Regions from separate parts of the Dietzia sp. CQ4 genome, predicted to be linked through region 3. Evidence: predicted binding sites of a transcription regulator. Region 3 holds the regulator's gene; each other region holds the start of a gene.
What was found. Region 3 encodes LexA, which represses DNA repair genes until DNA is damaged. Its sites were predicted from a motif close to CGAACANNTGTTCG; they were not measured.
Positions count from the first base shown of each region.

Region 1: the regulator LexA is predicted to act here: its motif matches at 2,110-2,123, upstream of G6031_RS03825 (HNH endonuclease signature motif containing protein).
Region 2: the regulator LexA is predicted to act here: its motif matches at 2,183-2,196, upstream of G6031_RS17855 (HNH endonuclease signature motif containing protein).

Region 1 is NZ_JAALDZ010000051.1:974-5,246, forward strand. It holds gene G6031_RS03815 (hypothetical protein) at 1-531, opposite strand, end outside; gene G6031_RS03820 (MFS transporter) at 636-2,054, shown strand; gene G6031_RS03825 (HNH endonuclease signature motif containing protein) at 2,164-3,756, shown strand; gene G6031_RS03830 (alpha/beta fold hydrolase) at 3,834-4,273, opposite strand, start outside.
Region 2 is NZ_JAALDZ010000404.1:8,027-12,299, forward strand. It holds gene G6031_RS17840 (hypothetical protein) at 1-423, shown strand, start outside; gene G6031_RS17845 (PspA/IM30 family protein) at 489-1,421, shown strand; gene G6031_RS17850 (SRPBCC domain-containing protein) at 1,531-2,025, shown strand; gene G6031_RS17855 (HNH endonuclease signature motif containing protein) at 2,228-3,793, shown strand; gene G6031_RS17860 (NYN domain-containing protein) at 3,826-4,273, opposite strand, start outside.
Region 3 is NZ_JAALDZ010000022.1:16,813-21,085, reverse strand. It holds gene hrpA (ATP-dependent RNA helicase HrpA) at 1-1,456, shown strand, start outside; gene nrdR (transcriptional regulator NrdR) at 1,514-1,969, opposite strand; gene G6031_RS01415 (hypothetical protein) at 2,084-2,386, opposite strand; gene lexA (transcriptional repressor LexA) at 2,676-3,344, shown strand; gene hflX (GTPase HflX) at 3,384-4,273, opposite strand, start outside.

The DNA.
Region 1 (4,273 bases), on a different contig from region 3:
GGTGTAGGCGACGGTGTCGACGACGATCGGTCCCGCCACGGCTCCACCGGTGGTGGTGAGCCGGTATTCGACCCGACCGGATCCGGTCGGGATGATCGCGTCGTACGGGTGCGCGATGGGGTCCGGGACTCCCAGGGAGATGCGCGGGTGGGGGATCTGCGCGACCTTCTGCCCACTCGTGCCGGTGTCCAGGTTGCGCCAGGAGAGCGTGGCGGTCAGGGCGCACGGACCCACGCCGACAACCGCGAAGGCCCAGCTCACACTCGCCGACCCGGGATAGCCATCACCTCGCAGTGAGGTGGACACGGCACCGGCGCACGCACCGGTGGGAGATCCGCCCCAGGCGACCAGACGGTTCGGGGCGGGCAGGAGTTGTGCGAGGGCCTCGGAGGAATCCTGTGCGTTCGCGGTGGCCGGTGCAGCGAGGGCGGCGGCCAGCGCGACGGCCGTGGCGGCGAGGGTCGCGGTCACGGTAGCGGTGGGTCGGCGGGTGTCCCGCCGGGTCGTGCCGGTGGTGTTCACCTCCCCCATGCTGGCACCGGGTGAGGTGGACCACAAGGGTCCGGGGTCGACAGCGAACGCGTTCGACACCTGTCTGTAGTGTCCGACTAAAGGGTTTCCGAGAGGACACATCAATGGGCGGCAGGACGCGGGGCGGGGACGCCGTTCGGGCGGAGCAGAACGGGCTGATCGTCGTCCTGGCCTTCGGCGGGATCGTCATGTCCCTCACCCAGACCCTGGTGATCCCGCTGCTGGGGATGCTGCCCGCCATCCTCGGCACCTCGGCGACCAACGCCGCGTGGGTCGTCACCGTGACCCTGCTCGCCGGAGCGGTGGCCGGCCCCGTGATGGGCCGCCTCGGCGACCTCTATCCCAAGAAGAACGTCCTGATCGGCGTCACCGCGGTGATGGTCGTCGGCTCCGTCCTCTGCGCCCTGTCCACCTCGCTGTGGCCGATGCTCATCGGGCGGGCGCTGCAGGGCGTGGGGATCGGCGTGATCCCGATCGGCATCGCGACGATGCGCGAGGTGCTGCCCGCCGTCCGACTCGGCCCGGCGATCGCCCTCATGAGCTCCTCGTTGGGGGTCGGTGGTGCGCTCGGGCTCCCGGCAGCCGCGGCGCTGGCCCAATACGGCTCCTGGCAGTGGATGTTCTGGGGTACGGCGGTGCTCGGCGTGGGGATCATCGTCATGATGGCCCTGCGTATCCGGTCGCTCCCGGCCGCCAAACCCGACGGGACCCTGGACCCGATCGGAGCCGTGGGACTCGCGGTGGGTCTGATCTCGCTCCTGCTGGCGGTGTCGAAGGGCGCGGACTGGGGCTGGCTCTCGGCGTTGACCCTCGGGCTGTTCGCGCTGGCTGCCGTCGCGTTTCCCGTGTGGGGCTGGTGGGTGCTGCGTCACCCGTCCCCGCTCATCGACCTGAGGGTGGCGGCTCGCCGACCGGTCCTGTTGACCAACATCGCCTCGATCCTCGTGGGCATGGGTCTGTACGCGCAGCTGCTCGTCATCCCCCAGATACTCCAGCTCCCGGTGGCCACCGGCCACGGGCTGGGGCAGTCGATGGTCGCCATGGGGCTGTGGATCGCGCCCGGCGGGTTGGCCATGATGGCCGTCTCCCCGATCAGCGGACGACTCATCACCACACGGGGTCCCAAGCCCACGCTCATCCTGGGATCGCTGGTCATCGCATCGGGGTACGCCTCCGCCATGTTCCTCATGGGCTCGACGTGGGGCGTCATGATCGCGGCCGTCATCACCAGCTCCGGCGTGGGTCTGGCCTACGGTGCCATGCCCGCCCTCATCATGTCGTCGGTGCCGCACTCCGAGATGGGGTCCGCCAACAGCGTCAACACCCTCATGCGGTCGATCGGCACCACCACGGCCGCGGCGGTACTCGGGGTGATCCTCACGCAGATGTCCGTGGACTTCGGGGGGTTGTTCGTGCCCACCGAGACCGGTTTCCGCGTGGGCCTGTTGCTCGGGTGCGGGGTCGCTCTGGCGGCTGCCGCGGTCGCCGCCATGATCCCGCCCCCGTGGGAGACGGAGGACTGACCCACGGCACCTCGGGACGCACCCCCCCGAGGCGTTGCAGGATCGTTACCTGATCCGCATATGTGTTCGATATAATCGAACACAGGAGCGATTCAGGTGAGGAGTAGCGATGATCTGCAGTGGCAGTGCGGCCGATGGCGTGGCCGCCGAGCTCCTCGCCTCAGAGGTGCTGTTCGCCGAGAATCGCGCGGCCGCCGCGAGATGCCGGGGTGTCCATGCCCTCGTCGAGCACCACGAACGGCAGCTCGAGGCGCGACTGCAGGAGATGGGCCCGGGGGAGCCTGACTGGTCCAGGCTCGACCCTATCGATCACACCTGCCAGTCTCTGGTCGCCACGACCGGTGTGACCTACTCGCGGGCGAGTGACGTGGTCGGGTTGGCCGTGGACGTGCACGCCTGGGCCCCCGCGGTTCTGGATGCGATGGAATCGGGGCTGTTGTGCGAGCGCATCGCGATGCTGCTGTGTAGCCGGATCAGGGACGTGGACCCCTCCCTCAGCCACGAGGTGCAGGCCGCTGTCGTCGAGGACTATCTCAAGCGACTCCATAGGGGGGAGCGGCCCAACCGGAGGACGATCTCCCGGCACGCGGACAACGTCGTCGCGAAGATCGACCCGGAGGGCGAGGCCGAGCGCCGCCGTGACGCCGCCTTCGGTCGGGGCGTGCGATTTCGCAGAGAAGACCGCGGGATGTGCACCATGACAGCCCGTCTGCCCGCAGCTGCGGGGGCGGTTCTCGCGGAGCGAATCGACGCCTTCGCGGGAAAAGCGGCGCCAGGTGACCGCCGCACCCTCGCGCAGCGGCGCGCCGACGCGTTGGTGGCGATGGCCACCGGTGACCATGTCGTTGTGGACCCCGACGGCGGGTATCGCGGCACATCCGCCGCAGGATCTGCGGACCCGACGCCGGCTTCAGCCCGCGGCTCGGACGCGGCTCGGGGCGAGGGAAACGGCGCGCGCACGGGCGAGGCCGCCGGCAGCGGGGCCGGTGATGGTGCCCCTGCTGCTGCTGCTGCTGCTGAGGCGGGGCAGCGGGGTGCCGATGGAGCGGACGACCCCGTGCACGCACCGGTGAACGTCTCGCCGCTACTGCGTCCGCGTGTGACCGTGATCGCCAACGGAGTCGGAGCGCCTCAACTAGAGTTCGCCAGAACGGGAGAAGCAGCGCTCGAGACCCTGACCCGTCTGCTCGAGTCCGCGAAGGGCGCGACCTTCGAGCTCGTGGACACTCGACCCGGAACCCACGATGGCGGTGAGAGTGCCTATCGCTATCGGATTCCTCCAGACCTGGCGCGACGGGTCCGAATGAGAGACGGGACCTGTCGGCATCCCGGTTGCGCGGTGCCGGCGGAATCCTGCGACATAGATCATATTGTCCCCTTCAACCACTCCGATCCCTCGAGTGGCGGGCTGACCATCGAGAAGAACCTGATGTGCATGTGTCGGCGGCATCACCGGTACAAGACCTTCTCCGACGCCCACTATGAGTACCTCGACGGCGGGCGGATCAAGATCCGATTCGGCAGACATGTCCTGACCACAACTCCTACAGGCCCGCTGGCGCGGGCCCGCGGGTTCGTGACCGCCCCGGTGTCCCCGCGTCCCAACCGGCCACCCGGGAGGTCGCCGGGCGCCAGCTCCGAGGATGGCCCCGAGCGCAGCAGGCGGCGCGGCGATCACGACGACGACCCGCCCCCGTTCTGACGGGGGCCGGACCCCAGATCCCGGATCCCGGACCCCGCGCCCCGGGCGCTCTCTCTGCTATTGGTTCTGCCGCCGGCTCAACTCTGCGCGCGGGCGATGATCTCCTCGGCGAGCTCAGCTGGGCGTTCCTCGGGTATCCAGTGGCTCGCACCGGACATCTCCACGAAGCGGTAGTCGGCGTCCACGTAGTGGGCGGTCCGCTCGGCGCCACCGCGGCCGAGTGCCGGGTCGTGATCGCTCCAGACGAAGGTCGTGGGCACGCGGACACGGGCGGTCGCCTTCCCGGGTGAGGCGAAGGGCAGCGCGCGGTACCACCCCAGTCCACCGGGAACGGCGCCGTCGGCGACCATCTCGCTGCGGTAGCGGGCGATCATCTCCGGCGTCATGCCCATCGTGGCGAGAGCGCGTTCCGCCGGGCCTCCGTCCGAAGTGAGCACCCGCTCGGGAACCCGCGGCAACTGGAAGAACCCGATGTACCAGGAGCGCAGCAGCTGGTCGGAGACGATCATCGCGCGGC
Region 2 (4,273 bases), on a different contig from region 3:
CGCAACTACGAGAAGGGGCACGGCCCGGCGGTGCACGACGCGCTGGTCCCCCAGCAGGGCCCCAACTACACGCTCGCCAAGCGGGTCCAGCGGTGGCGCGCGACCACCGCGTTCGCGGACGGATACACCGTCTCCGTCAACGTCGCCCCCGCCACCGACACCCGCTCGGTCACCAAGAACAAGATCCTCGCCGCCACGTACAAGGGGGCGCACGCGTTCGGCATCGAGATCTTCGAACCCGCCACCTCGTCGGCTCTGCTCGCCGCCTTGTTGGTCCACGACCTCAACGTGGGACGGCCGGACGTCGGGGTGCAGTGGGAGCACGAGTCCCACGGGGCGGCCTCGGGAGGGTTGTGGCGCCAGCCCTACCTGCCGCGGACCGCGCTGCCCGTGGCCGCACTGCTCGGTACCGTCAAGAGGTAGGAACACGCCCCGGACCGATCTGCCGGTCCGGGGCCCGCCGGTGCCGACAGAGTAAGGACCCCGCCATGCCGAACCCGTTCTCCAAGAGCTGGAACTACCTCAAGGCCTCGCTCGACAAGAAGGTCGACGACAACGCGGACCCCAAGATCCTCGTCCGCCAGGCCATGGACAACGCCCGCCAGCAGCACAAGTCGGTGACGGACCAGGCAGCCGCCGTGATCGGCAACGCCAAGCAGCTCGAGATCGCCATGGGCACCAAGTCCCGGCAGCTCGACGAGGTGCAGGGCCAGATCCGGCAGACCCTCCAGGTGGCCGAGTCGGCGCGTGCCGAGGGGGACACCGCCCGCGCCGCCCAGTTCGACGCGCAGGCCGAGCAGCTGGCCGGCCGGATGGTCACCCTGGAGCAGGACCTCGAGAACACCAAGCAGCTGCACGGGCAGGCGGTGCAGGCCGCCGAGCAGGCCAAGCAGGCGGTCAGGGAGTCCGACCAGCGTCTGCGCGAGACGCTCGCGCAGGAGGACCAGCTCCTGCTCCAGGCCACCCAGGCGGAGATGCAGCACCGGACCGTCGATTCCATGTCCTCGCTGGAGGGGGTCGGCGGCGGCAACTCGCCCACGTTCGACGAGATCCGCGCCAAGATCGAGGGCCGCTACACCACGGCGCTCGGCAAGCAGGAGCTCGCGGAGGCCACGGGGTCCCCGTCCAGCGCGCAGCTCGACGCCGCCGCGTTCACCCGCGAGTCGGAGGGCAGGAGCAAGCTCGAGCAGATCCGGGCGTCCATGGGTCTGAGCGGTGGCGGCACCGCCGTCGAGGGCGCCGGAACGGGTGGCGCCGCCGACCGGCAGCTGACCGGGGGCACCGGAGCCGACGGTTCCGCGGACGCCGCGACGCCCACCGAGCAGACGGGGACGAGCCCCACCCCGCAGGACGCCGGGACCCCGGAGCCGGGCCCCTCCGACCTCTCCGGGCCGACGCTCCCCCGCGACACCAGGGAGTAGAGGTCGCCCACCGGAAATCTGCCCTCGCCATCGCGCCGATGCGCGATACGCTGATGTCGGCGCTGCGCTGACACCTCACCCGGCGCCTCTCTGATCGCGAGGAGACGCCATGTCCACCACGCCCACGGCCTCCGGATACCTCGACGACTCGGGAGCCGTCGTGTTCCCCCGCCGCCTGCCCATGTCCCGCGAGCAGGCGTGGGCCGCCGTCACCGACCCGGCCCGCACCGCCCGGTGGATCGGCCCGTGGTCGGGTGACCCGGCGTCCGGCACCGTCCAGCTCACCATGACCGCCGAGGAGGGCGATCCCGTCGACGGTGTCGAGGTGGTGACCTGTGACGCGCCGGGGCTCCTGGTCGTGCGGACCGGACCGGGCGGGTGGCTCCTCACCGTGAGGATCGAGGGCGACGACGACGAGGCCGTCATCTCCCTGGAACAGGACATCGCGGACGCCGAGTCCGCCTCCTCGATCGGTCCCGGGTGGGAGTACTACCTGGACCGGTTGGTCGAGGCCGAGGCGGGACGGGATCCGGACGCGCTGAAGTTCGAACCCGACTACTACCCCGGTCTCGCCGAGTACTACCGGTCCCTGCTGGGCGGCTGAGCGGTCCGGAGCGGCCCGCACCGCTCCCTTCACGCCATCCCCATCCCAGACCCCTTCGATGACGCCGCACGTCCCGCCGCCCCGGCGCCCCGGCGCGTCCTTCACATCGGTCGTGGTCGGAACACCATGTCGTACCCCGTTGCTAGGGTTTCCCTATCGAACACACGAGCGATCGCCTCGCTATCGCAGAAGGGGGAGCCGGATGTCGGCAGAACACGGTTCGGGGATCGCGGCGGCCGGCCTGGCCGCCCTCGACGCCCTCCGCACGGAGAACCGCGCCGCTGCCGCCCGCCTGCAGGCCTGCCACGATCTCCTGGCACTGTGCGAGGAGCAGCAGTTCGCCCGAGACGTCGAGGCCGGGTACTACGACCCCGACGGGCCGGAGCGCCCGCGCGACCACGCGGTGCTCGACCCGTTCGACGTCGCCTGTGCGGAGCTGGTCGCCACCTACGGTGTTCATCACCACCGCGCGTCAGCGATGCTCACACTGGCCCGGGATCTCGTCATCAGCTTTCCGGGGATCGTCGAGGCGATGGGGTCCGGCCTCCTGGACGAGCGCACGGCGGGGATGCTCGTCCGGCAGATGCGGACGGTCGACCACTCCGTCCTGGACGCTGTGCACCGACTGGTCGTGGACTGGCTGCTGGACTCCATCGACTCCGGCGAGCGGCCCGGCCGCAACGCGATCCTCGCCAAGACCGACAGCATCATCGCGGACTTCGACCCGGAAGGGGTCCTGGCCCGGCGTGCTGCCGCGGCGCGTGAGCGTCGGGTCAGCGTCCGGCGCGGGGTGGACGGCATGGCCGAACTCCGTGCACACCTCACCTCGACCGAGGCGTCCGCGATCCACGAGGCGCTCGGGCACACCGCCGGGGAACGGTTCGATCGCGAGAAGCGGGCCCGGATCGAGGCCGTCCGCAACGGCACCGGGCCGGCGTACGACCCGCATCCCCGTACCCGCCAGCAGCACCGGGCGGATGCCCTCGTCGATGCGATCCTCGGTACCGGCGATCAGGGCGACGGCGACGGTGCCGGTGGCCGGCACGCGGGCAGCGGCCCGGCCGGACTCGCGCCCGGGCCGCAGATCAGACCGATCATCACCATCCTGGCCCCTCGCGGGCCGGGCGAGGAGCCCGAGGTCTACCTCCCGCGAGGCGGCCCCGCGTCGATCGACGCCCTCATCGCTCTGCTCGCCCGCAGTGTCGGCGCCCACATCTCCCTCCCCGACCCCGAGGCCGGGTCCGCGGACCCGGTCGGCGGTGCGCGCCGCTACCGGATCAGCGGTGAGCTCGCCCGCCGGATCCGGCTACGCGACGGCACCTGCCGTCACCCCGGATGTTCGGTCTCCGCCGAGGACTGCGACGTGGATCATGTCGTGCCGTTCGACCATTCCGAACCGAGCCGGGGCGGCCAGAGCGTCGAGGCCAATCTCATGTGCCTCTGCCGGCGACACCACAGGTTCAAGACCTTCCACACCTGGTATTACCGACTCCTGCGCGACGGAACGCTGACCGTTGTCACGGAGAGTGGTCACACCATCACCACCCTCCCCGACGGCCCCCTGGCCAAGTGGCGGGACCGCACGTGCAACGGGCCCGAGGCGCCTCCCGGACCCGGCTCCCCCGACCGACCCTGGCTCCGCTCCCGGCCCCTCAGCACCCACTGGTACAGGCGGGCGTGCCGGATCGCCGCGCAGCGACGCGAGAACGCGGCCGCGGCTCGGGATGACGGGCTGGTCGGTGACGACCACGACCCCCCGCCCTTCTGACGCCCCGGCGCCGACGCCCTTCACCCGCCCGGTCAGCGGTGCTTGAGCAGAACCGCGCGGATCCCCTCATGGAATCCGTCGCGCAGCCGAACCCGCTGCGCCTCGGTCAGGGTGAACTCGTTGAGCATCTGACAGGCGAACTGCAGTAGAGGGCGGTCCACCGCCGGTGGGAGCACGCCCCCGGAGAGCAGGTGGGCCTGGTCTCGCTGCTCCTCGGTGGCGGCCTGCTCGTACCACCAGGTCGCGTACTGCTGGCCCACGTCGAACGGGGTCTGCTCGCCGAACGAGGTCCACACCTCCTCCGAGAGGGGCACGAACTTGGAGCGGAGCGGGCGGCGGTGAGGGGCCATCATCGACGGGCTCGGGCGCGACGCCCCGTTGGGCGGAGGGCCCGGCGTCGACGTCCTGGCCTGCGCCCGAGCCGGGGACGGCGGCTGTGACTGGGGCTCGGATTCCTGGGGCTCGTCTTCCCGTACCTCG
Region 3 (4,273 bases):
GTGGCGTAAGCAGGGCCGGGAGGACCCGGATCGTCTGCGTCTTCGCCCCGAGCAGATCCGCACGTCGGACACCGCCCCGGCCGCCTCCGAGTTCCCGCCGATCTGGCGCCAGGGCGAGCGGGACTTCGAGCTCAGATACTCGTTCGACCCGGGGGTCGACTCCGACGGCATCACCGTGCGGATCCCTCTCCCCCAGCTGTCCTCGGTCGCGACGTCCGGCTTCGAGTGGCTCGTCCCCGGCCTGCGCGAGGAGCTGTACACGGAGATGCTCCGAACGCTCCCCAAGTACCTGAGGCGTCTGTGTTCCCCGCCCGCCGAGTACGCGGCACTGCTGGCCGGTGACCTCGCCCCGCGGTCGGCACCGCTCCCGGTGGCGCTCGCCGCCGCGCTCTCGGCCCGCATAGGCACGACCGTCGAGCCCCGTGAGTTCCACCCGGAACAGCTCCCCGACCATCTCCGCATGCGTTTCGAGGTGGTCGACGGTGACGAGGTCGTCGCGGCCGGTACGGACCTGGGAGCACTACGCAGCCGGTTGGTGGACAAGGTCCGTGCCACGCTCAACTCCAGACTCGTCCCCGATGACGGACCTCATCGGGCGTGGACCGCGGACACGATCGGGGACCTGTCGCCCTCGATCACCGGCACGGTCCACGGTGTGGAGGTGACGGTCTACCCGGCCCTGCAGGTCCGCCCCGACGGCATCCACCGGATCGCCTGCGCCACAGAGACGGAACGTCGATCCGCGCAGACCACAGCGGTACTGACCCTGATCTCAGCGGACCTGATCTCGGCGGCATCGATAGTCCGGGGTCGTCCGGTCGAGCAACGCCTCGCGCTCACCCAGTATCCCCACGGGGGTGCCGATGGACTGGTCTCGGACGCGGCGCTGGCGGCGTGCGGGCGGCTGATCGCCGGACGCAGAGGAGAGCCGGTACTCACCGTGCACGACTTCGACGAGTTGCGCGCGCGCGCCCGATCCGAGGCACCGGCCGCCATCACGGCCTCGATCTCCGCCGCCCTTCCGGCGTTGGTCGCCGCGCAGTCGGTCTCCGCCCGGCTGGACCAGGTACCACGCGACCTCGCGGACGACGTCAGGCCCGCTCTGGACTTCCTCGTGGGAAAGGGATTCCTCGCCCGACACCCGGCGGAGGTCCTCCCGCAACTGGAACGCCACGTGAGGGCGATCGACCTCAGGTTGGACCTGGCGGAGAAGTCACCGTCAAGGTACCGGGAGCTCGCCGCCCGGTTGGAGAAATCGGAGGCCACTGTCGCGGAGGCGACGGCGGCGCTCCGCCGACGACCGGGTGGGGCGCGGGCGGCCCGGGATCTCCGGTGGATGTTGGCCGAATACCGTGTCGGCCTCTTCGCGCAATCTCTGGGTACCGCGCGCCCGGTCTCCGCCGAGAGGATCGAGAAGGCGGTCGCCGCCGCGCTCTCCCGGCGGAACGCGCGTTGAGCTCTCAACTGCCCGTACACAGGAGCCGATCCCGGTGCGACGCGGAGACGACCGGGACTAGTGAGCAGCGTGCCGTTCGCGAAGGGCGATGATCTCGCTCTCGAAATCCGCAGCGGAACTGAATTGTTTGTACACGGAGGCGAATCGCAGATACGCGACCTCGTCCAGATCTTGTAGAGGCCCCAGGATCGCCAGCCCGATCTCGTGAGCGGGGACTTCTGAGGCGCCGCCGGCCCGGACAGCGTCTTCGACCTGCTGCGCGAGCCGCCGGAGCGCGTCCTCGTCGACCGACCTCCCCTGGCACGCGCGTCGCACACCGCGGACCACTTTGTCGCGGCTGAAACGCTCCGTCACACCGTTGCGCTTGAGGACGGTCAACAACGGGGTCTCGAGGGTGGTGAACCGGTGTCCGCAGTCGGGACACTCGCGTCGACGCCGGATCGCCTGCCCTTCGTCGACCGACCGCGAGTCGATCACCCGTGAGTCCTCGTGGTGACATATGGGGCAGTACATTCCAGCTTCGCCATTCGTCGACCTGGTCCGAACCGCTCCGCCGGCCGGAGCCGACGGCGGTGCGGGGGCGACGGGCCGCCGTCCCGGGTTCATTCTAGGAGGCGATACCGTGGGTCACGCGTAGGCGGGCCCGCCCAGGAGTGCCAATGCGAGCAGCATCAGGATTCCGAAGACGATTCCACAGGCCACCAGAGCCCACGTCGGCACATCGTCCACCACCGGCGCACTGGACCTCGCCTCGCTACCGCATGCCCTGACCTTTTCCGCGGACGCGGGGCGGACGAGCACTCGCCGTCCGGGCGCCACCGACCGCGTGGCCGTCTGGCGCCCCCGGTCGAGCGTGCGGATGACGGGACGGGCCCCGGCATCAGGGCGGGGACGGACCCTGGACGAGACGGGCCGGTCGTGATCGGTCACGCAGACCTCCGTCCAGGGCACGGAGGGACGCGATCGTGGCTGCATCTCCATAACGGTCATGAGAACTCCCAACTCGATACGGTGTGCGAACCTCATTCGCACGCCCGTGTGCCTTGTTGTGCACATCTGTTCGAACCCGAACCTGCCTAGAGTTGTATCACGCGGGTCCGACAGAGTCGACATTCGTGGCGACATTTCTTCGAACACCTGTGTGGCGCTCACGTCCGACGGGCAGTAGGGTGTACACAGATAGCGACGTCGAACACCCATTCGCCGAAGGGACCCCCACATGCCCAAGCCCGACTTCGAGGCCCTGACGACCCGCCAGAAGAGCGTTCTGTTGCACATCCACGACACGGTCAAGGACCGGGGCTATCCCCCGAGCATCCGAGAGATCGGTGACGCCGTCGGTCTGCAGTCGACCTCCTCGGTGGCCCACCAGTTGCGGACGTTGGAGAAGAAGGGCTTCCTGACCCGTGATCCGCACAAGCCGCGGGCGGTCGACGTCCACGGCGTCCCGGGGCAGCGGTCCCGGGGTCGTCGCGCGCCCGCCCAGGAGGAGACGCGTCCCAGCGGGGCCGTGGAGCCCGTCTACGTCCCTGTCCTGGGGCGGATCGCGGCCGGCGGTCCTATCCTCGCCGAGCAGGCGGTGGAGGAGGTCTTCCCCCTCCCCTCCGACCTGGTGGGTTCCGGGGACCTGTTCATGCTCAGAGTGGTCGGCGAGTCGATGATCGACGCCGCGATCTGTGACGGGGACTACGTGGTGGTGCGCCGTCAGAACGTCGCGGACAACGGCGAGATCGTGGCGGCGATGATCGACGGGGAGGCCACGGTCAAGACTTTCCGCCGGGACTCGAGCGGGGTGTGGCTCCTGCCCCACAACCCGTCGTTCAGTCCGATTCCCGGGGAGCACGCGACGATCCTCGGAAAGGTCGTCACGGTCTTCCGCAAGCTCTGAACCGGCCGGAGCCGGGTGTCGCCTGATCCGTCGACGGGGTCAGGCGACACCGTCACGGGATCCGGGGACCCGATACTCCCCGAGCTCTCCGGCCACGGAGGCCGGAAGCCGGACCACGATCCTCGTGCCGTCCTTCGTGTGATCCTCGTCCACCACGGCGCCCTCCGCGTGGACACGGGAGACCACATCACCCCGGGTGAACGGGATCTCGAGTGTGACCTCCGTGTCCCCGGAGGCGACCACCCGCATTATTCGGTCGAGGAGCTCGTCGAACCCCTCACCCGTCGCCGCCGAGACGAAGACCGCGTCCGGCAGGGCGTGGTGCAGTTCCGTCAACACCACCGGGTCAGCCACGTCGACCTTGTTGATCACCACGAGTTCGCGGGGCCTCTCGGCCTTCTGCTCTTCCACGACGTCGTTGATGACGGTGCGGACGGCCTCGATCTGGCGCAGGGGGAAGGCGTCCGATCCGTCGACCACGTGCAGGAGCAGCTCGGAGTCCACGACCTCCTCCAACGTCGAGCGGAACGCCTCGACGAGCTGGGTCGGGAGGTGTCGGACGAATCCGACCGTATCTGTGAAGACCACGACCCGCCCGTCGGGGAGCTCGGCCCGCCGTGTGGTGGGGTCCAGCGTGGCGAACAGTGCGTTCTGGACCAGTACACCCGCACCGGTCAAGCGGTTGAGCAGGCTCGACTTCCCGGCGTTGGTGTACCCGGCGATCGCGATCGACGGCACCGGGGTGGCGCGACGGCGATGCCGCTTGGTGTCCCGGGCCTGCTTCATGCCCTTGATCTCACGGCGCAGCCTCGCCGTGCGCTCCCTGATTCGGCGGCGGTCCGTCTCGATCTTGGTCTCACCGGGACCACGGAGTCCGACGCCTCCGTTGCTGCCCGCCCGGCCACCCGCCTGCCGGGAGAGTGCCTCAC